4 regions of the Undibacterium sp. TC4M20W genome follow, and region 4 is predicted to be linked to each of the others. Evidence: predicted binding sites of a transcription regulator. Region 4 holds the regulator's gene; each other region holds the start of a gene.

Region 1 (5,836 bases), on a different contig from region 4:
TAACCCCAGACCAGATCCAGCGCCAGCGCAGCCAAGGCATAACACATGAACTTGCCAACCAGAGCTATCGTATAACTGGAAATATGCAAGGCATGACCAGCAGGAAAACTCAGATTAAGAATGGGTAGCAATACAGCTATCACCGCACACACCAATATGCCAGTCCATGCAGGCCTGGAAAACAGCCCCTTTGCTGTAGCAAACGTTGCAGTTGTAGTCATAGTCGCACTCATTCCACACTCCTGCCTTTGAGCGCAAACAAGCCTTGCGGTCTGCGTTGTATGAAAATGATGATGAATACCAGGATGACGATCTTGGCCATGACGGCACCCGCCACTGGCTCCAGAAATTTATTCACTTCGCCCAGGCCAAAAGCCGCAATCACGGTACCCGCCAACTGCCCTACCCCACCCAGCACCACGACCATGAAAGAATCGACGATATAGTTTTGCCCCAGGTCAGGACCGACATTACCTAGTTGCGACAAGGCCACACCACCCAGACCTGCAATGCCCGAGCCCAGTCCAAAAGTCAGCATGTCTATCTTGCCAGTTGCCACACCTACGCAATCAGCCATGCGGCGATTCTGTGTCACAGCACGCACGAACAAACCTAGACGTGTCTTGTTCAGGATCAGCCAGACAGCCAGCACGACGAACAAGGCAAAGAAGATAATGATGATGCGGTTATAAGACAACACCAGCGAACCCAGCACAGTTATACCGCCTGACATCCAGGAAGGATTGGCGACCTCGACATTTTGCGCACCAAAAATCGAGCGTACTGTCTGCATCAGTATCAGGCTGATACCCCAGGTGCATAACAGGGTCTCCAGTGGGCGACCATATAACCAGCGTATGACCGTTCTTTCCAGCAAAATACCCACGGTGGCAGAGACCAGAAAGGCGGCAGGCAGCGCCATCAATAAATAGGCATCCACAGCACCCGGCATGAATTTACGGAACAGCATCTGGCAGACATAGGTGGTGTATGCGCCTATCATCAGCAATTCGCCATGCGCCATATTGATGATGCCCATCAAGCCAAAGGTGATTGCGAGACCCAGTGCAGCAAGCAGCAGCACGCTACCCAGCGATACTCCATAGAACAGATTGCCTACAAATTCCATGCGTGCCAGGCGGCCATCGATGGCATTCAATGTATTGGCGGCCTCCAGGCGTATGCTGGCATCGGCTTCGTTGTAACTGCCATCGGGATTTTGTGCCAGCATCTTTTGCAGCACAGGTTTTAAATTGGGATTGGGGCTGTCCAGCAAAGCCTTGACTGCCGCCTTGCGCACCACCGGATCACTGGCCTGCAAATTGGCGGTGGCAATCAGCATTTGCAGACGGGACTTGATTTCGCTATCGTTTTCTTTCAGATAGGCTTTGTTCAGCAAGGGCAATTGTTCTGGCGTTGCTTCTTTTTCCAGCGCAGTGGCGGCGACGAGGCGGGTATTCTTGTCCGGTGAAAATAATCTCAGGCCTGACAGCGCACTATCCAGCGCGGCACGCAGGCGATTATTGATGGTGATCGCCTCGGCATCATCCGGCAGTTTTTGTATCTTCCCTGTACTAAGGTCTTTTGCCTGTTCACCATCGACCAGATAGACGACGTCCCTGACAAACAATTGTTCATTTTTGAGTGCAGTCAATATTTCCACAGCCTCTTCATTACCCAAGGCTGCAATGGCATTGACGGCGGCAATACGTGCATCAGAATCTTCACCCGCCAGCGCCTGCAAAAGCTTGCCATCGATAGCCGCATGCGCTGTCAGACTGAACACGAACAAGACTATGCTCGCGCAGATTTTACGAAATATCATAAGCAACCAGGTCAGGGATGGGAAATCCGGAACAGCACTCAGGGCAATTGATGTGAAAGCCCTGAGTGTCTGCATCAATCCTTAAACACTTCTTGAATTACAGTTTCTGCTTGCCTTCATTGCCCGGGATGAAAGGGCTCCATGGTTGCGCACGGATAGGTGTCTTGGTTTTGTAGACCACGCTGAACTGACCATCAGCCTTGATCTCGCCTATCATGACTGGCTTGTGCAAGTGATGATTGGTTTTATCCATCGTCAATTCAAAACCAGATGGCGCCTTGAAAGTCTGCCCGCCCATGGCAGCAATGACTTTGTCGGTATCGGTAGATTTGGCTTTTTCAACGGCCTGCTTCCACATGTACATGCCTACATAAGTCGCCTCCATAGGGTCATTGGTGACCACTGTTGCGGCATTAGGCAGTTTTTTGGCGGCTGCATAGTCTTTCCATTTCTTGATGAACTCAGTATTCACCGGGTTTTTCACAGACTGGAAGTAATTCCAGGCAGCCAGATGACCCACCAATGGCTTGGTATCTACACCGCGCAATTCTTCTTCACCGACTGAGAATGCGACGACAGGCACATCTGTTGCCTTCAGGCCAGCGTTACCGAGTTCTTTATAGAACGGTACGTTGGAGTCACCATTGATAGTGGAGATGACCGCAGTCTTGCCACCCGCAGCAAATTTCTTGATATTGGCAACGATGGTCTGGTAATCAGAGTGCCCAAATGGGGTATACACTTCATCGATGTCGGTATCCTTGACACCCTTGCTATGCAAGAAGGCGCGCAGGATTTTGTTGGTGGTGCGTGGATACACATAATCTGTGCCCAGCAAGACAAAACGCTTGGCACCGCCACCCTCTTTCGACATCAGGTATTCAGTGGCTGGAATAGCTTGCTGGTTAGGCGCCGCGCCTGTGTAGAAAACATTTTTCTCCAGCTCTTCACCTTCATACTGTACCGGGTAAAACAGCAAGCTATTAAGTTCCTTGAAAACGGGCAATACTGATTTGCGTGATACCGAAGTCCAGCAGCCAAACACCACGGATACCTTGTCTTGCGACACCAGTTGGCGGGCCTTCTCTGCAAACAGCGGCCAGTTGGAGGCCGGATCTACGATCACCGCTTCCAGCTTTTTACCCATGACACCGCCCTTGGCATTGATTTCATCTATCGTCATCAGGGCCACATCTTTGAGAGATGTCTCAGAGATTGCCATAGTGCCAGACAGGGAATGCAGAATGCCGACCTTGATGGTATCGGCGGCCTGTGCCTGCGTGAGCCAGCCAGAAGCGGCCAGGGTCATTGCGGCGACAGCAGTTGCTTTCAAAACAGTACGACGTGACATGTTTTCTCCTGATAGTGGTGAGGTCATGGAAAGAAAAACCGAACTTCCATCAGGATAGATAGCAGATAACGTGCCAACTACCGCATTGCAACAAAACCAGAATAAAACCCAATTTGGTGAAAATTACGAGACAGCAGATTCTCCCTGCAATAAAATCCACATTCCAGTGCATGCTTGCTCTTAATTTGTGCAGAAAGAAAGACTAAAAGCAAATGACCTTATTCATGGTTGTGCAAATTTAGCCGTTTCAAAGTTGGTAACAAGTCCCTAATAAGGGCTGCTACTTCTGTAGCCTTCGTCTGTAATAAAAAATGCGGCGCATCAAACTCATGCAGTAGTGTCGCAGGCAGATAGTCGCGAATATCGGTATAAGCAGAAAGTGGGACCAGCCTGTCTCGCCTGGCCTACAGATAATGCCCAGGCACTTTGATACTGGCAAGCTTGTGCCTGTTATCGATCAACAGCACACAACGCATTCTCGCTTTCAGCACCTTTGGTAAAACTGTTGCCAGCGCCTTGACTAATAACTCACGTAGCTCCAGAGTTGAGAATTTACCCAAAAGAAAATAATTGAGTGCTGCCATTGGAGCCGCTGCCAATGGCAGGAAAGGCAGCAAATACCTGAAATCCGCAAGCCAAGGTTTTGGATTAGAGGCAAAGCTGGCACAAAGAATCAAACCGAGTAAGCCTTGAGGACGGCTGGCTGCAATGGAAATGGCGATGGGGCCAGAAAAGGATTCGCCCAGCAAGATGTAGTCTTCATCTAAAGGAAGGTAAAAACGCGCCACTGTTTCCAGAGTTGCGTAATCCAGTACCTGATCAACAGGATAACTGGCAACGATCAGTTTGCAATACCCACCCAAGGCCTTACGCAATGGCTCATAAAGAGTGCCTGTGCCATCCATGCCAGGCAAAAGAACGATGGTCATCATGCTGGCAATCATAGCAGCCCAGGAACCACCATGCAGCATCAGTGCATTTTGGGGTATCCGGTAATTTGCTGTATCTCTTTATATAAGGGCTGGAGACGGGCGTACATTTTTTGATAGACGCGGTGATACAGCTCATTGTAGATCTGATGATGGTGGGCAATAGGCTCGAAGGTTTTGCCTATACGTGTCATCTCTTTGATAGCAACATCAAAGCTGGGGTGCAAGCCCAACCCCACTGCCGCATCAATGGCGGCACCCAAGCCGGATGTCTCGTAGATATGCGGGCGTGAAGTAGGCAAGCCAAAGATATCAGCCGTCAATTGCATGGCAGCGTCACTTTGCGAACCACCGCCAGAAATACGCAATTCAGTGATTGCTACACCGCTACGCTTTTCTATGCGTTCTTTGCCTTCTCGCAAGGCATAAGCCAGTCCCTCTAGGATAGCGCGATACATGTGTGCACGCGTGTGCACGTCACCAAAACCGATGATGGCCCCTTTGGCTTCAGCACCTGGAACCTTGATACCAGGCGTCCAGTAAGGTTGCAGCATCAGGCCCATGGAGCCTGGTGGTACAGCATTCACCAGTTCATCAAACAAGGCCTCTGGCAAGACACCCTGCTCTGCCGCCTGCAGTTTTTCATGATGACCAAATTGTTCCTTGAACCAGTTGACCATCCAGTAACCACGGAATATCTGTACCTCGGTACTATATGAATTGGGTATTGCCGCCGGATATGGCGGTATGAAGGGTGTCACTTCAAGATATTTTTTGCTGGTGGTATTGATGGTGGCCGTCGTGCCATAACTGAGGCAACCGATATTAGGCTGCTGGCAGCCAGCGCCTATCACTTCACAAGCCTTGTCCGCTGCGGCAGCCAGCAAAGGTGTTCCAGCGAGTATGCCGGTTGCTGCCTCAGCCGCCTGACTGATGTGTCCCATGACCGTGCCGGGCGGCACCAGCTCAGGCAAGCTTTCAGCCTTTACCGCTAATGCCTGCCATTTCCAATCCAGCTTGCCTGCCCATTTCAAACCCTTGTAGTCAAATGGCAGATAACCGACTTGCGAACCTATGGAATCAATGAAATTGCCGCACAAGCGATAATTCAGGTAGCCAGACAGCATCAGGTATTTATCCGTCTTGTCCCAGATATCAGGCTGATGCGCCTTGATCCAGTTGGCTTCTGCTTCACCGCGAAAGAAATTGATGGTGCTGGCAACGCCTGCCAGTTTGAAGGCTGTCATCCACAAGGGGTTAACAGATGGGACTATATCCGTGCGCCTTTGATCCAGCCAGGTAATTGCAGGCCGTAGGGGCTGACCCTGTTTATCCAGATTGATCATGGTGCCGCGCTGGGTGGTCACGGCGACACCGTGTACACTCGATGGAGAAATTCCAAGCTCATTCCACAAACGCTGACAGGCTGTGCACACTGCCTGCCAATAATCTTCAGGATGATGCTCGGCCCAGCCAGGTTGATCTGAAAAATAAGCTTCGAGATGTACCTGGGACTTGGCGATAATATTGCCACGCAAATCAAACAGGATAGCCCTGACGCTTTGGGTGCCATTGTCTATGGAGAGGATATATTGTTTGGACATGATTTTTAATCTGATCTAGGCTGCCGCTGATTTCGCCATTCAGGGATACTACTCCTGTCTGGCAAAGCATAATACTTGTTCCACAGTTGCAGATAGGCAGACTGTTCATTTTCCCATCGCTCGTCAT
Region 2 (5,836 bases), on a different contig from region 4:
TTTCATATTACAACCTCTGGCTTATTTATTTTCGTTGATTTATTTTCGTTGATTTATTCTCGTTGATTTATTTGCGCTTATTTACGCTTGTTCAATGGAACAAATTTCAGATCTTCAGGGCCGACATAATTGGCACTTGGACGAATGATCTTGTTATCGATACGCTGTTCTATGATGTGCGCAGCCCAACCGGACGTGCGCGCAATCACGAACAAAGGCGTGAACATGGCAGTCGGCACACCCATCATGTGGTAAGACACAGCAGAGAACCAGTCAAGGTTAGGGAACATTTTCTTGATATCCCACATCACTGTTTCCAGACGTTCGGCGATATCAAACATCTTCATTGCGCCAGCTTCTTTGGACAGGTTGCGCGCCACTTCCTTGATGACCTTGTTACGTGGATCAGAGATCGTGTACACAGGGTGACCGAAACCGATCACGACTTCCTTGTTTTCTACACGCTTCTTGATATCGGCTTCTGCTTCATCAGGATTGTCGTAACGCTTCTGGATTTCAAACGCGACTTCATTCGCGCCACCATGTTTAGGGCCGCGCAAGGCACCAATCGCGCCAGTGATGGCGGAATACATGTCAGAGCCTGTGCCAGCGATGACGCGGCCAGTAAAGGTGGACGCGTTGAACTCATGCTCTGCATACAGGATCAGCGATGTATGCATGGCTTTTTCCCACGACGCGCTTGGTTTTTTACCATGCAGCAGGTGCAGGAAATGACCACCTATGGAATCATCATCAGTTTCTGTTTCTATGCGCTTGCCATTATGGCTATAGTGGTACCAGTACAGCAACATGGATCCCAGCGAAGCCATCAGGCGGTCAGCGATATCGCGAGCACCGGGGTGATTGTGATCATCTTTTTCTGGCAATACGCAACCCAGCGTCGATACACCTGTACGCATGACATCCATAGGATGGGACGATGCTGGCAAGCATTCCAGCGCTGCCTTGACATTGGCTGGCAAGCCACGCAAAGCTTTCAACTTGATCTTGTAACCATTCAATTCTGCGACGGTAGGCAATTTGCCGTGCACCAGCAAATGGGCAATTTCTTCAAACTCGCAGGCATCTGCCACGTCCAGAATATCGTAGCCACGGTAATGCAGGTCATTACCAGTTTTGCCAACGGTACACAGGGCAGTATTGCCAGCAGTTACGCCAGACAGGGCAACCGATTTCTTTGGTTTGAAAGGAACTGCTTCAGTCATGATTATTTCTCCATTGATACATTAGAAGTGCTATTCCCACCTGCTGACTTGATGCAGCACAAGGGCGGGAAAGTATATTTATTTTTTATTTGGATTTTTGCTGCGCAAACAAGGCATCGAGCTTTTGCTCGAAATCGTGGTAATTGATGCGCTCATACAATTCCATGCGAGTTTGCATGGTGTCGACGACATTCTTTTGCGTGCCGTCACGACGTATCGCACCATAGACGTTTTCTGCTGCCTTGTTCATGGCGCGGAAAGCGGACAAAGGATACAGCACCAGACCCACATCCACCGCAGCCAGTTCTTCAACCGAGAACAGGGGCGTCGCACCAAACTCAGTGATATTCGCCAGTATAGGTACTTTGACGGCATTGGCGAATTGCTTGTACATCGCCAGTTCAGTGATCGCTTCCGGGAAGATCATGTCGGCACCTGCCTCTACGCAAGCCAGGGCACGGTCTATCGCCGCCTCCAGGCCTTCAACTGCCAGCGCATCAGTACGTGCCATGATGACGAAGTTGTCATCAGTACGCGCATCAACTGCAGCCTTGACGCGGTCTACCATTTCCTGCTTGCTGACGATCTCTTTACCGGGACGATGGCCGCAACGCTTGGCACCTACCTGGTCTTCAATATGGATGGCAGCGGCGCCAAACTTGATCATGGATTTGACAGTACGTGCCACATTGAAGGCAGAGGAACCAAAACCGGTATCCACATCGACCAGCAAAGGCAGATCGCAGACATCGGTGATACGGCGTACGTCGGTCAATACGTCATCGAGATTGGAAATACCCAGGTCAGGCAAACCCAGTGAACCGGCAGCGACACCACCACCAGACAGGTAGATCGCCTTGAAACCGGCACGTTTTGCCAGCAAGGCATGATTGGCGTTAATTGCACCGACGACTTGCAGAGGGGTTTCTTCCTGCATCGCCTTACGGAAGGCGGCACCTGCGGAGTATGTACTCATATGTATGCTTTCAGGTTAATGAACAGATTCTGGGCAGCATATTGCAATCAACGTGCCAGCTTTTCACTCTCACTGATGTTTCAGGCTGATATGTATATAAATCAACTACTTATTCGCGTCGATGCCAGAATAAAATCTGTGCAAGGGCGTAGATTTGTTTCATAATGATGTTTCATATTGAATTTTGAAACATCAATTGAAACGCACATGAAACAACCTTCTGCATTACGCGATACCCACGACAAACCTGTCATCTGGACAGTCTCCATCTCGCGCCTGTTCGATATGTTCCGTGACATCATGGTTGAATACGACGTCAGCGCTGACATCGAACCTATACACATGGGTTTTGAAGAAGCTGCACAATACCTGAAAGAACGCCTGCAGACCGAGCGGTGTGATGCCGTCATTGCAGCGGGCTCTAACGGTGCTTATCTCAAGAACCGCCTGCCCGTCCCGGTCGTCATTGCCAAGGCCAGCGGCTTTGATGTCATGCAGGCATTGGCAAGGGCGCGCAAGGTGTCGCCAGCGATAGGTCTCATCAATTACCAGGAAACCATGCCTGAGCTGGCGGATTTTAAAACCACTTTCGGTTTCCCGCTGGAGCAGCGCACCTATGTCACAGAAGAAGATGCGCGTGCCCAGATCAGTGAACTCAAGGCGGGTGGTATCAAGGTCATCGTCGGTGCAGGGCTGATTACTGACCTGGCTGAAGAAGCGGGGTTGACCGGCATTTTCATGTATTCCGCCACATCGATACGGCAGGCTTTTGACGATGCACTGGAAATTGCCCGCCTCACCAGGCTGGAATCAGCCAGAGGCAGACATCACCCTGCGGCAGAATCATTACGGGCCAAGCATGGTCTGAACGATTTGCGGGGTGACTCCGCTATTATGCAAGCCACCCGCAAGTCCATCTCCCTGTTTGCCCGTTCCCCAGCAACAGTGTTGTTACAAGGTGAAACAGGCACAGGCAAGGAATTGGCGGCTCAGGCGCTACACAGGGAGAGCACGCGGGCACGCCAGCCTTTCGTCGCCGTGAATTGTGGTGCAATTGCCGAAAGCCTGCTGGAATCTGAACTGTTTGGCTATGAAGAAGGTGCGTTCACCGGCTCAAAACGTGGCGGCCATGCAGGTTTGTTTGAAATTGCCCACAGAGGGACAGTATTCCTCGATGAGATAGGCGAAATGCCACTGACTTTACAAACCCGCCTGTTGCGGGTGCTGGAAGAACGCGAGATCAACCGAGTGGGCAGCATGCGCCCTATACCCGTAGATGTGCGTATCGTCAGCGCTACTCATTGCGACCTCGAAAGCCGGGTAAAAGAAGGAAAGTTTCGTGCTGACCTGTATTTCCGCCTTGCCGTACTGCGCCTGCACTTGCCTCCTTTGCGTCAGCGTCCTGACGACCTGCTGCCCCTCGCAGTATGGTGCCTCAAGCATGCGCTGGCTGCCATGGGTGCCAGGCCACACGCCAACCTGCATGCTGAAATAGCCACTTGCAGCAGTCTGCTGCAAACCTATGACTGGCCAGGAAATGTAAGAGAATTACGCAATCTCATGGAGCGCCTGGCCCTGTTCCTGGCGGCAGAACCCCTGCAAGCACTGACACCCGCTTTCGTGGCGAAAATCTTGCCTGAACTGCATATACAACAACCTATACAACAACCTATACAACAGCCTATACAACAGACCACCACAGAGATGGCAGGCAGATCAGGCAACATTGGCGATCTGGCTACAACAGAGCCCCTGGAACTGATCATGGAAAAATTCAAGCACAATCGTGAAGCAGCGGCAGACTATCTGGGTATCAGCAGGACGACTTTGTGGCGGCGTTTGAAGCAAAAAGCGTAATCATTTGAAACATTAATTGATCATCTGGAGGGCGAATTTTGTGTCGCTCTAAGGTAGAATGAATTTACGCTGCCACTCACAATCTTTGGGTGCATTTATCTTGCATAAAAAATATTATGAAAAAAATACTAATTGTTGACGATAGTAAAGTCTCCCGCATGGTAATTCGTGCACACGTCAAAGCAGCGCACCCGGAATGGGAATTTTTTGAGGCGGGCAGTGGCGAAGAAGCCATCAAGTCAGTCATAGAAAACAAGCCCGATTTTTGCACGATGGACATCAACATGCCAGGCATGCTGGGCACTGATGCCGCAGAGCAAATTTTGCAGCAACATCCTGAAGTGCGCATCGCCATCTTTTCAGCGAATGTGCAAGACACTATGCAAAACCGTGCGACCTCAATAGGCACCATTTTTGTGGCAAAACCGGTGACAGAGAAATCCATCACGATTGTCCTTAACTATTTCGCGAGCGGAAAATGAATTCCCTGACCGAACTTCATCTCGATGCTTTAAGCGAGGTCTTCAATGTCGGTGCTGGCAGGGCTGCTGCCAGCCTCAGCGATATTGTCGGTGAAGAAGTTCGCCTGTCTGTCCCCTCGGTTGAAATCCGCAAATCATCAGAGATTGATGTTTCGTCAATGGGTTTGCAAAGTGACCGTTTTGGTGCGGTGCATCAGACATTCAGCGGCTCGTTTGAAGCAGAAGCCATATTGCTGTTCACTGAAGAACATGCACTAAAAATCGTGCGCGACATGATGGGCTCGCAAATCAGCCTCGAAGATCTGGCTGAATTTGAACAGGAAGCGATGTGCGAGCTGGGTAATATCATCCTCAATGCCTGCCTGTCGGCGATGGCAGATATGCTCAATATTCCCTTGAACTGTTCATTGCCAGATTACTCCGTGGCCAGCACAGAAGAAATTTTCCGCCGCGTCAGCAATGATCTACAGCAGCCTTATGTCCTGCTGCTGCATATCGACCTGGCGATAGAAAGCCGTCATTCAGAAGGACATTTGATTTTCTTGCTGAGTTCGACTTCCCTGACAGATTTGGTGACGCAGCTTGATCGCTTTCTGGGAGCTGTTTAAATGGCGCAGTTGATGCCTGCTTCTGCCTATCGGGTAGATGAGATATTAAATACAATCAGCCTGGGGCTGATTGTGCTTGATGCTGACCAGACTGTACTCTTATGGAATGGTTGGGTAGAAAGATATAGCGGCATCCCAGCCAGCCAGGCCCTGGGCAAGCATGTCTCAGAAGCCTTTGAAGAACTGCCCAGCCGTGCCATATTAAGCGCAATTACCAACACCCTGAGCTATGGCTTGCCCGTCGTCTTGTCGAACGCCCTGCACCGCTCCCCTTTACCCCTGTTCCAGCGTAGCGAACAGGATGTTGAGAAAAAACGCATAGACCAGTCCGTCACCATCACGCCGATTACGGCAGAGGACGGCGCACGCCAGTGCCTGATACAGATCAGTGATTCAACGACCTCGATCAAGCGCGAAAAAATCCTGCGCACGCATTCTGAAGCATTGAAGCGTGAAGCCACGACCGATAGCCTGACCGGCATCTATAACCGCCGTTTCTTTGATGAACATTACAAGATGGCCATGGGCCATGCAGTTCGCCATCATGTTCCTCTGACTGTCTTCATGGTCGATATAGATTACTTCAAGGAATATAACGATAACTACGGCCACGTGGCCGGTGATAAAGCCTTGATACAGGTGGCCGCAGCCCTGCGCAAGCAATTACTCAGGGCGACTGATGTGCTG
Region 3 (5,836 bases), on a different contig from region 4:
CTTTTTTCTGCTTTGGTTTTGATTTCCTTTACCACGTTAACTTCCGTCACTGTAGTTGCTGCGCTGCTGGTATCACCTGCGGCAGACATTGCACTATGCACCAAGGTATTCATGACAACTCCTTAAGCCTTGATTTTGAAAGAAGCTGCGTAGGCAGCCGGGTTCTTGCCATCCCAGACCGTACCGTCCATGAACTTGCTGCTGCGCATGGGGTCTTTTGGTACAGATACCTTGGCCATGGTCGCAGCATCTTTGTAGATATCGATGCGGTTAACCGCTTTTGCCACCGCCAGGTAATCCGGGTCAGCTTTCAACAAGCCCCAACGTTTGTGCTGAGTCAGGAACCACATGCCATCTGACAGGTAAGGGAAATTCACTGCACCGTCATTAAAGAATTTCATGTAGTTAGGATCATCCCAAGTCTTGCCCAGGCCATTCTGGTAGCGTCCCAAAATACGCTGGTTGATGACATCGACCGAAGTATTCACATAGGATTTATCGGCAATGGTTTCTGCCATCTTGGTCTTGTTGGACAGGGACGCATCGATCCAGCGGCTGGCATCGAGAATCGCGGCCACAACTGCCCGCGCAGTGTTTGGATATTTCTGTACGAATTCAGACGTAGTGCCCAAAACTTTTTCTGGATGGTCTTTCCAGATGTCCTGTGTCGTTGCCGCGGTGATACCTATGCCGTCTGCAATCGCCCTATGGTTCCAGGGTTCACCTACGCAATAACCATCCATATTACCGACCCGCATATTTGCCACCATTTGCGGTGGTGGTACGGTAATGACCTTGGCATCTTTCATGGGGTTGATACCGTGGGCAGCCAGCCAGTAATACAACCACATCGCATGGGTGCCAGTAGGGAAAGTCTGGGCAAAAGTGTATTCTCGCTTGTCGCTTTGCATGAGCTTGGCCAGGCCAGCGCCATCTACAGCGCCCTTCTCTGCCAGCTTCTTCGACAAGGTAATCGCCTGGCCGTTATTGTTCAGCGTCATCAGCACGGCCATGTCTTTTTTATTGCCGCCTACCCCGAGCTGCACACCATAGATCAGGCCATATAAAACATGGGCAGCATCCAGCTCGCCATTGACGAGTTTGTCACGCACGCTGGCCCAGGAAGATTCTTTGCTTGGGATAATCTTGATACCGTATTTTTTATCAAAACCCAGCACCGATGCCATCACCACCGAAGCACAATCAGTCAGCGGAATGAAGCCTATGTGCACCTCTTCTTTTTCTGGCTTGTCTGATCCCGCAGCCCATACCCCACCGGTACTCAAGCCCATGATGCCTGCCCCGCTTGCCAGTGCGGCAGTTTGCAAGAAACTGCGACGTTTGAAATTAGGTTCATTTTCTTCCTGCGTCTTGATGAGATTATTAGAAGTTTCCTGATTCGACATGTCTGCACTCCAGCTAAATTGATTTCTATAATGAAAAAAGGTGTCGTTCCACCACGGATAAACCGGATGGAAAGACACCTTTGTCTTGTGAGGTGACCGCCGTTAGTCAGACTCACATTTTTTCTGAAGCGCCAGCTTTGGCACTTTCTTTAGCTACAGCAATTGCCGTGCCAGCTTAAATTAAAGGACTCGGCTCTTCATGCCAATACTATGAAGCGAAATCCTCTTAAAAATACCAGTTGCTGCGCACTCAAATGACGCAACGCACCATTTGCATGCACAAGCTTGGCTCAGCCACCGAGCAAATCCACCACATCCAGCATGCGCTGCGCCAGATCCACCAGCTTCAGGTTTTTTTCCATGGCTTGCTTGCGCATTTTTTGATAGGCCTCGTTTTCTGAAAGATGATGACGCTCCATCAGCAGCCCCTTGGCACGTTCTATTGTTTTGCGTTCCTGCAGCTTGGCCTTGGTATCGGATAATTCGCTACGCAGCTTTTGATCTGCATTGAAGCGCGCCATGGCGACATCCAGCACAGGCTTGATGCGCTCAGACTGCAAACCGGCAACTACATAGGCCGAGACGCCAGCTTCCATGGCGGCGGCCATATTCGACTGGTTGCCATCTTCAGTAAACAAAACGATGGGGCGAGGCGCATCACGGGTCAGCATGACCATATGTTCCAGCACATCACGCGAATCAGACTCGGCATCAATAATGATCATGTCTGGCTGCAACTGGGCGATGCGCTCGCTCATATAGATGTCGCCAGGAATAACGGCGATGATGTTATAACCCGCTTGCAGCAAGCCTATGCGCAAGGCGCGTGAGCGGGCCAATTGTGCCTGGGCGTGTTCCTGCAACTCGTCTTCGCGCTGGATGACCGTGTTCACCACCACAATCCGCAGACTGGTTGATGCTGGTGTTGCCGGTGTTGTCGCTTCGTCAGTATTTGCTTTGCCGCGCATTGATGGCCCATGCCAGATATAATTACGTTTACCAGCAATAGCAAGAATCACACCAATCCCTGCGCTGGAATACAAGTGGACAATCGCTTGCATTCTTGCCATGCCTATGTCATTCGCTTGCTTTTCCCTTACTTAGAAACAGATATGATAGTTCTCGGCGTTGAATCCTCCTGTGACGAAACCGGCCTGGCCTTGTATGACACAGAGCGCGGCCTGCTTGCGCATGCCCTGCATTCGCAAATCGCCATGCACCAGGAATATGGTGGGGTCGTGCCGGAACTGGCGTCACGCGACCATATACGCCGCGCCCTGCCTCTGCTGACCGAAGTGTTGACTAAGTCTGGCACAGAAAAACAAGCTATAGATGCGATTGCCTATACCCAGGGACCAGGCCTGGCTGGTGCCTTGCTGGTCGGTGCTTCGGTTGCCTGTGGCCTGGGCATGGCACTGGATAAGCCCGTGCTCGGTGTCCATCATCTGGAAGGCCACCTGCTGTCTCCCCTGCTGGCCAGCCAGCCACCCGAATTTCCCTTCGTTGCCTTGCTGGTCTCTGGCGGGCATACCCAGTTGATGCGGGTGGATGGCGTTGGTCGTTACCAGCTATTGGGAGAAACCCTGGACGATGCGGCAGGTGAGGCTTTTGACAAGTCAGCCAAATTGCTGGGTTTGTCTTATCCGGGCGGACCGGCTATCTCGCGCATGGCAGAGTTTGGTGACCCGGCGGCTTACCAGTTCCCGCGCCCCATGCTGCACTCCAAGGACTTGAACTTCAGTTTCTCTGGTTTGAAGACAGCGGTACTGACGGTTGTTAAAAACCACCCGGCAAATATATGTGAGCAGGACAAGGCAAATATTGCGCGTGGTTTTGTCGATGCCATCGTCGCCGTGCTGACCGCCAAATGCGTCACCGCGATGAAGGAAAGTGGCCTGAAGCGTCTGGTGATCGCTGGTGGTGTTGGGGCCAACCAGCAGTTGCGCGCGTCCCTGAATGCGGCAGCAGCGAAGAAGCGTTTCCAGGTGTATTACCCTGAGCTGGAGTTTTGCACCGACAATGGCGCGATGATCGCCTTTGCCGGTGCCATGCGCCTGAAAAACAATCCCGGTCTGGCGACCAGGGATTACGGCTTTAATGTGAAGCCGCGCTGGCCTTTACAGGAATTGATTGCCACCTGAATTTATCCACGGCAGTACTATTTATAGATGCCGCAGCCGACGATCACATTCTCGAATTTCTCCACATACATGGACTTGGGTTCGATCTGCTTGGTCGTGGGATTAACGAATTTATAATCCTGCCAGGCTTTGCCCTTGGCTTTGACCAGTTCTATACGCTCACGTATAAAAAATTTGCCATCGACATCGGTGAGGTCAAACATCTCCTTGCCTACCATCTTGGGATTCAGGTGGGCGAGATTTTTGCCATTCATGTCATACACAACGACATATAAGTCACGATCCTGATACTGACCATCGCGCTTGTTGATCTCGGCTACAGCCGCCTCGACACCATGCTTTTTCATCGCATCGATGGCTTTTTGCACCATGGCCTTGGCCTCATTGGCACTGCCATGCTCCGCTGCCTGAGCCGGAAAACTCATCAAGCCCAGAGTGAACACGCCTGCCATCCAAAGTTTCACAAATCGCGTCAGCATAAGCAAACCCCTCATTTATGAATTAAAAAGCATGGAGCTTTTTAAGCATAAGTGAGGGGTAGCGAATAATCTAGATTTATTTACAATATTTAAGACTTATTTTTGCTTGTCCTGCTTTTTATCTTCTTTCTTGTCGTCTTTCTTGTCATCTTTCACTGCCGTCTTCTTGCTACCCAGACGGCTTTCCTTGCCTGCGATCAGGTTCGCGATATTCTGGCTATGGCGATACACCAGCAGCCCGCTCATCACGGCAATGGCCGCCATTTTGATGTCAGGCCCAAACAAGAGACCATAATAAAAAGGCGCAAATATCGCTGCGACCAGGGCTGCGAGTGAAGAGTAACGGAAAGCAAACGCCACCATCATCCAGCTCACCAGCGTCGCCACACCCAGCCAGATATCAATGCCGATCAAGATACCGGCTGCGGTTGCTACGCCTTTGCCGCCAACGAACTTGAAAAACACTGGCCACAAATGGCCGATGAATACTGCCAGGGCAACGATGGCAACGCCGGTGTCACCAAGATCAAACTGATCCTGGTAGTGGATTGCCAGCCATACCGCCAACCAGCCCTTGAAGGCATCGCCCAACAGCGTCAACACCGCTGCGGCCTTGTTCCCGCTACGCAGTACATTGGTCGCTCCCGGATTTTTTGAGCCATACGTGCGCGGATCAGCCAGGCCAAACAGCTTGCTGACCACCACTGCAAACGACAGTGAACCGATCAGGTAAGCGGCAACTGCCGCCAGTATTGTATTCATCTTATTCCTTCATTTCTTTAAGCTTCGCAAGTATAAGCCAGGCTAGTAGCAGAATCAGCTAGCCTGGCAAAATTCTTGGAACTGGATTCATTCGTCGATGGCACAATCGACTGGCCGTGCCTGCAACAGACTTTCCAGCAAGCCGGGGGCTATGCCTATCAGATAGCCGCGCTGGCCACCGTTGATATAAATTTTTGGCAGGGCCAGTATGCTGCGCTCTACATAAACAGGCATGGCCTTTTTAGTGCCAAAGGGGGACGTGCCACCAACCAGGTAACCTGAATGCTTTTGCGCATTTTCAGGCTTGCAGGGTTCGACTGACTTGCAGCCTATCTGCCGGGCCAGGTTTTTGGTAGAAACCTTTTTGTCCCCATGCATGAGCACGATCATGGGCTTGGCAGCGTCATCCTGCATGACCAGGGTTTTCACAACGTGGTGCTCATCCACACCGAGTTCACGGGCTGACACCGAAGTACCACCATGTTCTTCATACGCATACGGGTGCTCGGTAAACTCAGCCTTGTGCTTGCGCAGCAACTGCGTTGCCTGGGTGACTGATACATGTTCTTTCTTGGCCAAATTACACTCTCAAAAACAGGATTTACTAAAAGATAGGCGCAAATTATATCGTTTCAACATGCCAGGCTGGCACGCAATAACAGATTAAAAATCACTTTATTTTGAGTCTGGGTACTTAACTCATTTGATGTACAAACTGACAAACTAAAAAACAGCCAGCGCAGATGCTTATCAGTCTGGTGCAAGCTGCGAATTACCTAGCATAGCTATACGCATAAAAAAAATGTATATTTGCACTACAAATATACATTTTTATCAAGATGCCAAATGACAAATAAAAGAAACACAAAATAATGTCAGGAAAATAAGCAAAATTACGAATTCTCATGTCTGAAAAAATCATTTACAAAATTTAATCTTTATTAAATGCTTAATATTTTTTTCCGTCGCGAGTAAGCAACAATTATTAACAATCCAGTTACATTCCATTACATAATACCGCGCAAACCAGAGGGTCATTCTGGTTTTG
Region 4 (5,836 bases):
GCTGGCTACCCAGCCAAATACCATGCTGGTCAGTATAGTGACCAGTACCTGCGCCATCCCGAGGCCAAATACCGCCTTGCGCATGGCCATGAGTTTGGACAGCGAGAACTCCAGTCCTATCGAAAACATCAGGAAGACCACGCCAAATTCGGCCAGTTCATGGGTCACGGCACTGTCTTCTGCCATGCCAAAACCGTGCGGGCCTATGAAGATGCCAACCACCAGATAACCCAGCATAGGCGGTAGTTGCAGCATACGGAATGCGACCACGCCCAATACGGCAGCAGCCAGCAATAAAAGTGTGGTGTCCAGTCCTGTCATGTCGCCTATTATTGCCGATTTATCGCCTTGCTATCCTGCTTTTGGGCAAACATAATTCATTACGTTACAACTGGCAAAGTTTTTGCTTTGAGGATTTCGTTTATACTTCTGGCATGAATGAACTGAATGCACCTTTAACTTTTAAACAACAAGCACCGACAGACCCGGCTGTCGCAGCGCAACGCGCCCTGAAACTGGCTCGCGAGACCCTGCAAATCGAGGCTGACGCCCTGCTTGCCCTGCAAAAACGCCTGGGCAATGGCGATGCTGCCGGATTCGCACAGGCAGTCAGCATGTTGTTGGCATGCCACGGTAGGGTCGTGGTTTCTGGCATAGGCAAGTCTGGTCATATTGCGCGCAAGATTGCGTCGACCTTTGCCTCCACCGGCACCCCATCGTTTTTTGTCCATCCGGCTGAGGCTGCCCATGGGGACCTGGGCATGGTGACACCGCAGGATGTGTTTATCGCCATCTCTTATTCTGGCGAAGCATCTGAGTTGATGTCTATCCTGCCTATCATCAAGCGTCTGGGTGTAAAACTGATTGCCATGACCGGCAACCCGGAATCCAGTCTGGGCAAACTGGCTGATATTCATTTGAACCTGCATGTAGACAAAGAAGCCTGCCCGCTGAACCTGGCACCAACGGCCAGCACCACGGTCACGCTGGCACTCGGTGATGCGCTGGCGGTGGCGGTGCTGGATGCACGCGGTTTTCGCGAAGAAGACTTTGCCCGCTCGCACCCTGGCGGATCACTCGGTCGCCGTCTGCTGACGCACGTCAGGGATGTCATGCGCACCAATGGAGACATCCCGCAGGTGGGGCCAGAAACCAGCCTGAAAACTGCGCTGCTGGAAATTACCAAAAAAGGCATGGCGATGACCGCCGTGGTGGATGAACATCAAACGGTATTGGGCATCTTCACCGATGGTGACTTGCGCCGTCTGATGGATGGCACGCGTGATTTCACCCAGTTGCGCATTGCCGATGTCATGAACCACGCTCCGCGCCGCATACGCCCGGAACAATTGGCTGTCGAAGCCGTCGAAGTCATGGAAACTTACCGCATCAACCAGTTGCTGGTCGCTGACGACAGCGGCAAGCTGGTGGGTGCCTTGCATATCCATGACCTGACCAGGGCCAAGGTGATCTGATGAATAATCCTGTAGATTCTGTAGAAAGAGCCAGCAAAGTCCGGCTCATGATTTTTGATGTCGATGGCATACTGACCGACGGCAGCCTGTACTTTGGGCCAGACGGCGAAATGATGAAATGCTTTAATGTGCTGGATGGCCAGGGTATCAAACTCTTGCAGCAGGCTGGCATTATCACGGCCATCATCAGCGCACGGCAATCGGCCATCGTCAGCAAGCGTGCTGCTGATCTTGGCATCAGCCATGTCAGCCAGGGTATCCATGACAAGAAGAGTGCATTTCTTGACCTGCTGGCGAAGCTGGATATCCCTGTGGAACACTGCGGCTTTATCGGTGACGACGTGATTGATTTACCGATACTGACCAGGGTTGGCTTTGCAGCCAGCGTACCGAATGCCCATGCTGAAGTACAACAACGTGTTCAGTACATCACCAGGGTCAGTGGCGGCCAGGGTGCTGCGCGCGAAGTCTGCGACTTCATCCTGCGTGCCCAGGGCAAATATGAACAGGCTTTACAAGCATATCTGACATGAAACCCCAAATGACCATAGACCGCTTCCGCATCTGGCTGGCCGTGATCCTGCTGGGCGTGATCACCATGGGCACGATCTGGGTCATGGAAGTCATACGCCGCCATGCCGATGATGAGCAAAACCGCACTTCCGCCAGATCAGCGCCTGATTACTATGTCGAGAAATTCAATTTCATCCGGCTGTCAAACAATGGCAAGGCCAATTACCATATCACTGGTGACAGCCTGGTGCATTTGCCACGGACCGACAATATAGAAATCAAGCATCCGCAGATCAACAGCTTTGACAAGGACAGGCCACCGCTGCACCTGCGTGCTGAACTCGCCGTTGTATCGCAAAAATCATCGCTGACCACGCCCAAGCGTGAGCATGACATGGTTCACCTGTATGACAATGTCAGCATGGAAAGGCCCGAGGGCCTGAGTTCACAATTCGTGCGTGTGGAGTCTGATTATCTTTTGCTCCTGCCGGATGACGATATCGTTAAAACCGACAAACCGGTTTCAATTACGACCGGCAAACTGCATTCAACTGCAACTGGCATGATTGCCAATAATTCAACCCAAGGCCTGGAATTGCTGAGCAAGGTTTACATTCAACTCAAGAAACGTGAACCAGCTCCCAAAACCGGGAATAAATAAGCAAGAAAGCGAATATGCACATGATCAAAACATCATTTAGCGTCACACGCTTGATCAGCCTGGCCTGCCTGGGCCTGGCCTGTGTTTCTGCAAATGCAGAAAAAGCCGACAGTAATAAAGAAACCATCATCAAAGCCGGTTATGGCATCAGTGATGGCAAAGCCAGCGTCAGCAGATTATCCAAGGGCGTGTCTCTGGTGCGCGGCACCCTGACCGTCACTTCTGAGAGTGCTGTCGTGACCGAAGCCCCGAATGGCGATCAGTTTGTTGTTCTGACAGGTGGCAGTGGCCGCAAAGTCACCTTCCGCCAGAAGCGCGATGGTGGCCCTGATCTGTGGGTAGATGGAGAAGCTGACCGTGCTGAATACAACCAGAGTACAGAAATCGTCAAATTCATTTCCAAGGCCAAGGTACGCTACCTCGAAGGCAAACGCGTCACCCAGGAACAGGAAGGTGAGTACCTGTCTTATGACAGCAAGAATGATGTTTTTGTTGGCACGAATTCGACCAGTGGCCAGCATGTAGATGGCTCAGGCAATATCACCATCACCTTGCAACCAAAACCAGAAAAACAGGCTAAATAAGATGACTGCACAGTCAAGCAGCACCTTGCTTGTCAAGGGCTTGCAAAAGCGCTATGGCGCGCGCCAGGTCGTGCGCGATGTCTCACTGCTATTGAAAAGCGGTGAGGTGGTGGGTTTGCTGGGGCCGAATGGCGCAGGCAAGACCACCTCGTTTTACATGATCGTTGGCCTGGTACCTTCAGATGCTGGAGATATCACGATTGATGACGTGAATATTTCGCAACTACCTATCCATGAACGTGCCGTACTGGGTTTGTCTTACCTGCCACAGGAAGCTTCGGTATTTCGCAAGCTGACAGTAGAAGACAATATCCGCGCCGTACTCGAATTGCAAAAAGACAGCGAAGGCAAATATCTCGGTGCCAAGAAAATTGAGCAAAGGCTCAATGCCCTGCTGGCAGATTTGCAGATAGAAAAAATACGTGAAAGCCAGGCCCTGTCACTGTCAGGCGGTGAACGCCGCCGCGTCGAAATTGCCCGCGCACTGGCGACCAACCCACGCTTTGTCTTGCTGGATGAGCCCTTTGCCGGTGTTGATCCTATCGCCGTCATCGAAATTCAACGCATTGTGCGCTTCCTCAAGGAACGCGGCATAGGCGTGCTGATTACCGATCATAATGTACGCGAAACCCTGGGCATCTGCGATCACGCCTATATCATCAACCAGGGCGCGGTACTTGCCAGCGGCAAGCCTGACGACATCATACAAAATGAATCTGTACGTCGCGTTTATCTCGGAGAACACTTCCGGATGTGACGGGAATCATCATGAAACAAAGCCTGCAACTACGTACCTCACAACATCTGGCCTTAACGCCGCAATTGCAGCAATCAATACGATTATTGCAGTTATCCACTTTGGAATTGCATCAGGAGCTGGAGACGCTGCTGACTGATAACCCCATGCTGGAACGTGTCGATGATCCCCTCGATCACGCCGTACGCCTGCTGGCTGACGGTGCCATCAATACCAGCAGTACTTCTGCAGATGCTGGCATGGAAGCACCGGCAGCAAGAGAAGACAGTGACAGGTCAGCAGAACCGGCTGCCGCTGATGCAGAAACCGTCATCAGCAATGACAGCACCACTTCCAGCGAAGAAGACTGGGGCTTTGATGATGTACAGCATGGCAGCAAATCTGGCGATGATGAAGATGGCCGCCCGCAGCTCGGTGCAGCCCATATCACCCTGCGTGAGCACTTGCAGGAACAGATGCGTCTTAACCTGCGCGAACCGCGTGACCGTGCCCTGGTCGAGTTGATGATCGATGCGATCGACAATAACGGTTACCTGACCGAAACATTAGATGAAATACATGCCAGTTTGCCACTGGAACTGTGCGTAGAACCAGAAGAGCTGGCGTTTGCGCTGAACATGTTGCAAAGCTTTGACCCGGCTGGTGTCGGTGCGCGCAGCCCGTCTGAATGTCTGGCCTTGCAAATCAGGCGTCTGCCAAAAGTTGCTTTCGTCACACGCAGGCTGGCATTGCAAATTGTTGAAACGCAACTGGCTTTATTTGCCCAAAGAGATTTCACCAAACTCAAGAAAATCTTCGATTGCGATGATGAAGATTTGCGCGATGCACAAACTATCATCCGCCTGTGCAAACCACGACCTGGCCTGGCCTTTGCTGCCGATGAATCGGACTATGTCGTACCCGATGTGATCGTCAGAAAATCCGGCAACGGCTGGCAAGTCATGTTGAATCAGGATGTCATGCCCAGGCTGCGGGTAAGCAGCATGTATGCCAACATCATGAAGCAAAACCGTGGCGAGGCTGGCATGGGCGCGCAATTGCAGGAAGCCCGCTGGCTGATCAAGAATATGCGGCAACGTTTTGAGACTATATTGCGCGTTGCACAAGCCATAGTCGAAAGGCAACGCAATTTTTTCACCCACGGTGCTGTTGCAATGCGCCCCCTTGTTTTGCGCGAAATTGCTGATACACTAGGATTACACGAGAGCACTATCTCGCGTGTAACAACCCAAAAATACATGTTGACCCCACATGGCATGTTTGAGTTGAAGTACTTTTTCGGCAGCCATGTCGCGACGGAAACAGGGGGTGAAGCATCTTCCACCGCGATACGTGCACTCATCAAGCAGTTGATAGGAGCAGAAGACCAGAAAAGCCCACTCTCTGATAGCAAAATTGCAGACATGCTGGGTGAACAGGGCATGGTAATTGCCCGACGGACAGTTGCCAAATACCGTGAAGCCCTCAAAATCCCCCCAGTCAGTTTGCGTAAATCTTTGTAAGCAGTCCTTGTAATCACGGTTTGAATTGCTATATATGATTTAGCTCAAGGCAAATAAATGCTGAGAGCGTATCGTTATAGCAAGCAACATCACTATAGGAGCACAGTATGAATCTCACCATCAGTGGACATCACGTCGAAGTAACTCCTGCAATTCGTGAATATGTACATACCAAACTAGAACGTATCAGGCGGCATTTCGACCAGGTCATTGATATCGCCGTCATCCTGACGGTGGACAAGCTCCGGGAAAAGGAAAAACGACACAAAGCCGACATCAATTTGCATATCAGCGGTAAAGATATTCACGTTGAAAGCCTGGCGCATGATCTGTATGCAGCAATC

What was found. The regulator sigma-54, encoded in region 4, starts transcription at its own class of promoters, with help from an activator protein. The targets are predictions, from matches to a motif close to TGGCANGNAANCTGCTTT.
Region 1: the regulator sigma-54 is predicted to act here: its motif matches at 3,235-3,252, upstream of urtA (urea ABC transporter substrate-binding protein).
Region 2: the regulator sigma-54 is predicted to act here: its motif matches at 2,243-2,260, upstream of prpB (methylisocitrate lyase).
Region 3: the regulator sigma-54 is predicted to act here: its motif matches at 2,412-2,429, upstream of ACO0LL_RS15680 (ANTAR domain-containing response regulator).

The regions. Positions count from the first base shown of each region.
Region 1 is NZ_JBMPPI010000003.1:14,848-20,683, reverse strand. Features, by position in the region: gene urtC (urea ABC transporter permease subunit UrtC) at 1-221, opposite strand, end outside; gene urtB (urea ABC transporter permease subunit UrtB) at 230-1,825, opposite strand; gene urtA (urea ABC transporter substrate-binding protein) at 1,923-3,176, opposite strand; gene ACO0LL_RS04545 (alpha/beta fold hydrolase) at 3,581-4,108, opposite strand; gene ACO0LL_RS04540 (FGGY-family carbohydrate kinase) at 4,147-5,709, opposite strand; gene ACO0LL_RS04535 (glycerol-3-phosphate dehydrogenase/oxidase) at 5,715-5,836, opposite strand, start outside.
Region 2 is NZ_JBMPPI010000005.1:228,367-234,202, forward strand. Features, by position in the region: gene ACO0LL_RS09140 (GNAT family N-acetyltransferase) at 1-6, opposite strand, end outside; gene prpC (bifunctional 2-methylcitrate synthase/citrate synthase) at 78-1,226, opposite strand; gene prpB (methylisocitrate lyase) at 1,312-2,202, opposite strand; gene prpR (propionate catabolism operon regulatory protein PrpR) at 2,410-4,059, shown strand; gene ACO0LL_RS09160 (response regulator transcription factor) at 4,176-4,541, shown strand; gene ACO0LL_RS09165 (chemotaxis protein CheX) at 4,538-5,149, shown strand; gene ACO0LL_RS09170 (diguanylate cyclase) at 5,150-5,836, shown strand, end outside.
Region 3 is NZ_JBMPPI010000012.1:5,761-11,596, reverse strand. Features, by position in the region: gene ntrB (nitrate ABC transporter permease) at 1-113, opposite strand, end outside; gene ACO0LL_RS15685 (CmpA/NrtA family ABC transporter substrate-binding protein) at 123-1,292, opposite strand; gene ACO0LL_RS15680 (ANTAR domain-containing response regulator) at 1,697-2,374, opposite strand; gene tsaD (tRNA (adenosine(37)-N6)-threonylcarbamoyltransferase complex transferase subunit TsaD) at 2,519-3,547, shown strand; gene ACO0LL_RS15670 (cache domain-containing protein) at 3,565-4,026, opposite strand; gene plsY (glycerol-3-phosphate 1-O-acyltransferase PlsY) at 4,123-4,788, opposite strand; gene ybaK (Cys-tRNA(Pro) deacylase) at 4,876-5,367, opposite strand.
Region 4 is NZ_JBMPPI010000001.1:21,997-27,832, forward strand. Features, by position in the region: gene ACO0LL_RS00095 (monovalent cation:proton antiporter-2 (CPA2) family protein) at 1-321, opposite strand, end outside; gene ACO0LL_RS00100 (KpsF/GutQ family sugar-phosphate isomerase) at 435-1,475, shown strand; gene ACO0LL_RS00105 (KdsC family phosphatase) at 1,475-2,008, shown strand; gene lptC (LPS export ABC transporter periplasmic protein LptC) at 2,005-2,649, shown strand; gene ACO0LL_RS00115 (LptA/OstA family protein) at 2,670-3,233, shown strand; gene lptB (LPS export ABC transporter ATP-binding protein) at 3,235-3,990, shown strand; gene ACO0LL_RS00125 (RNA polymerase factor sigma-54) at 4,002-5,492, shown strand; gene hpf (ribosome hibernation-promoting factor, HPF/YfiA family) at 5,600-5,836, shown strand, end outside.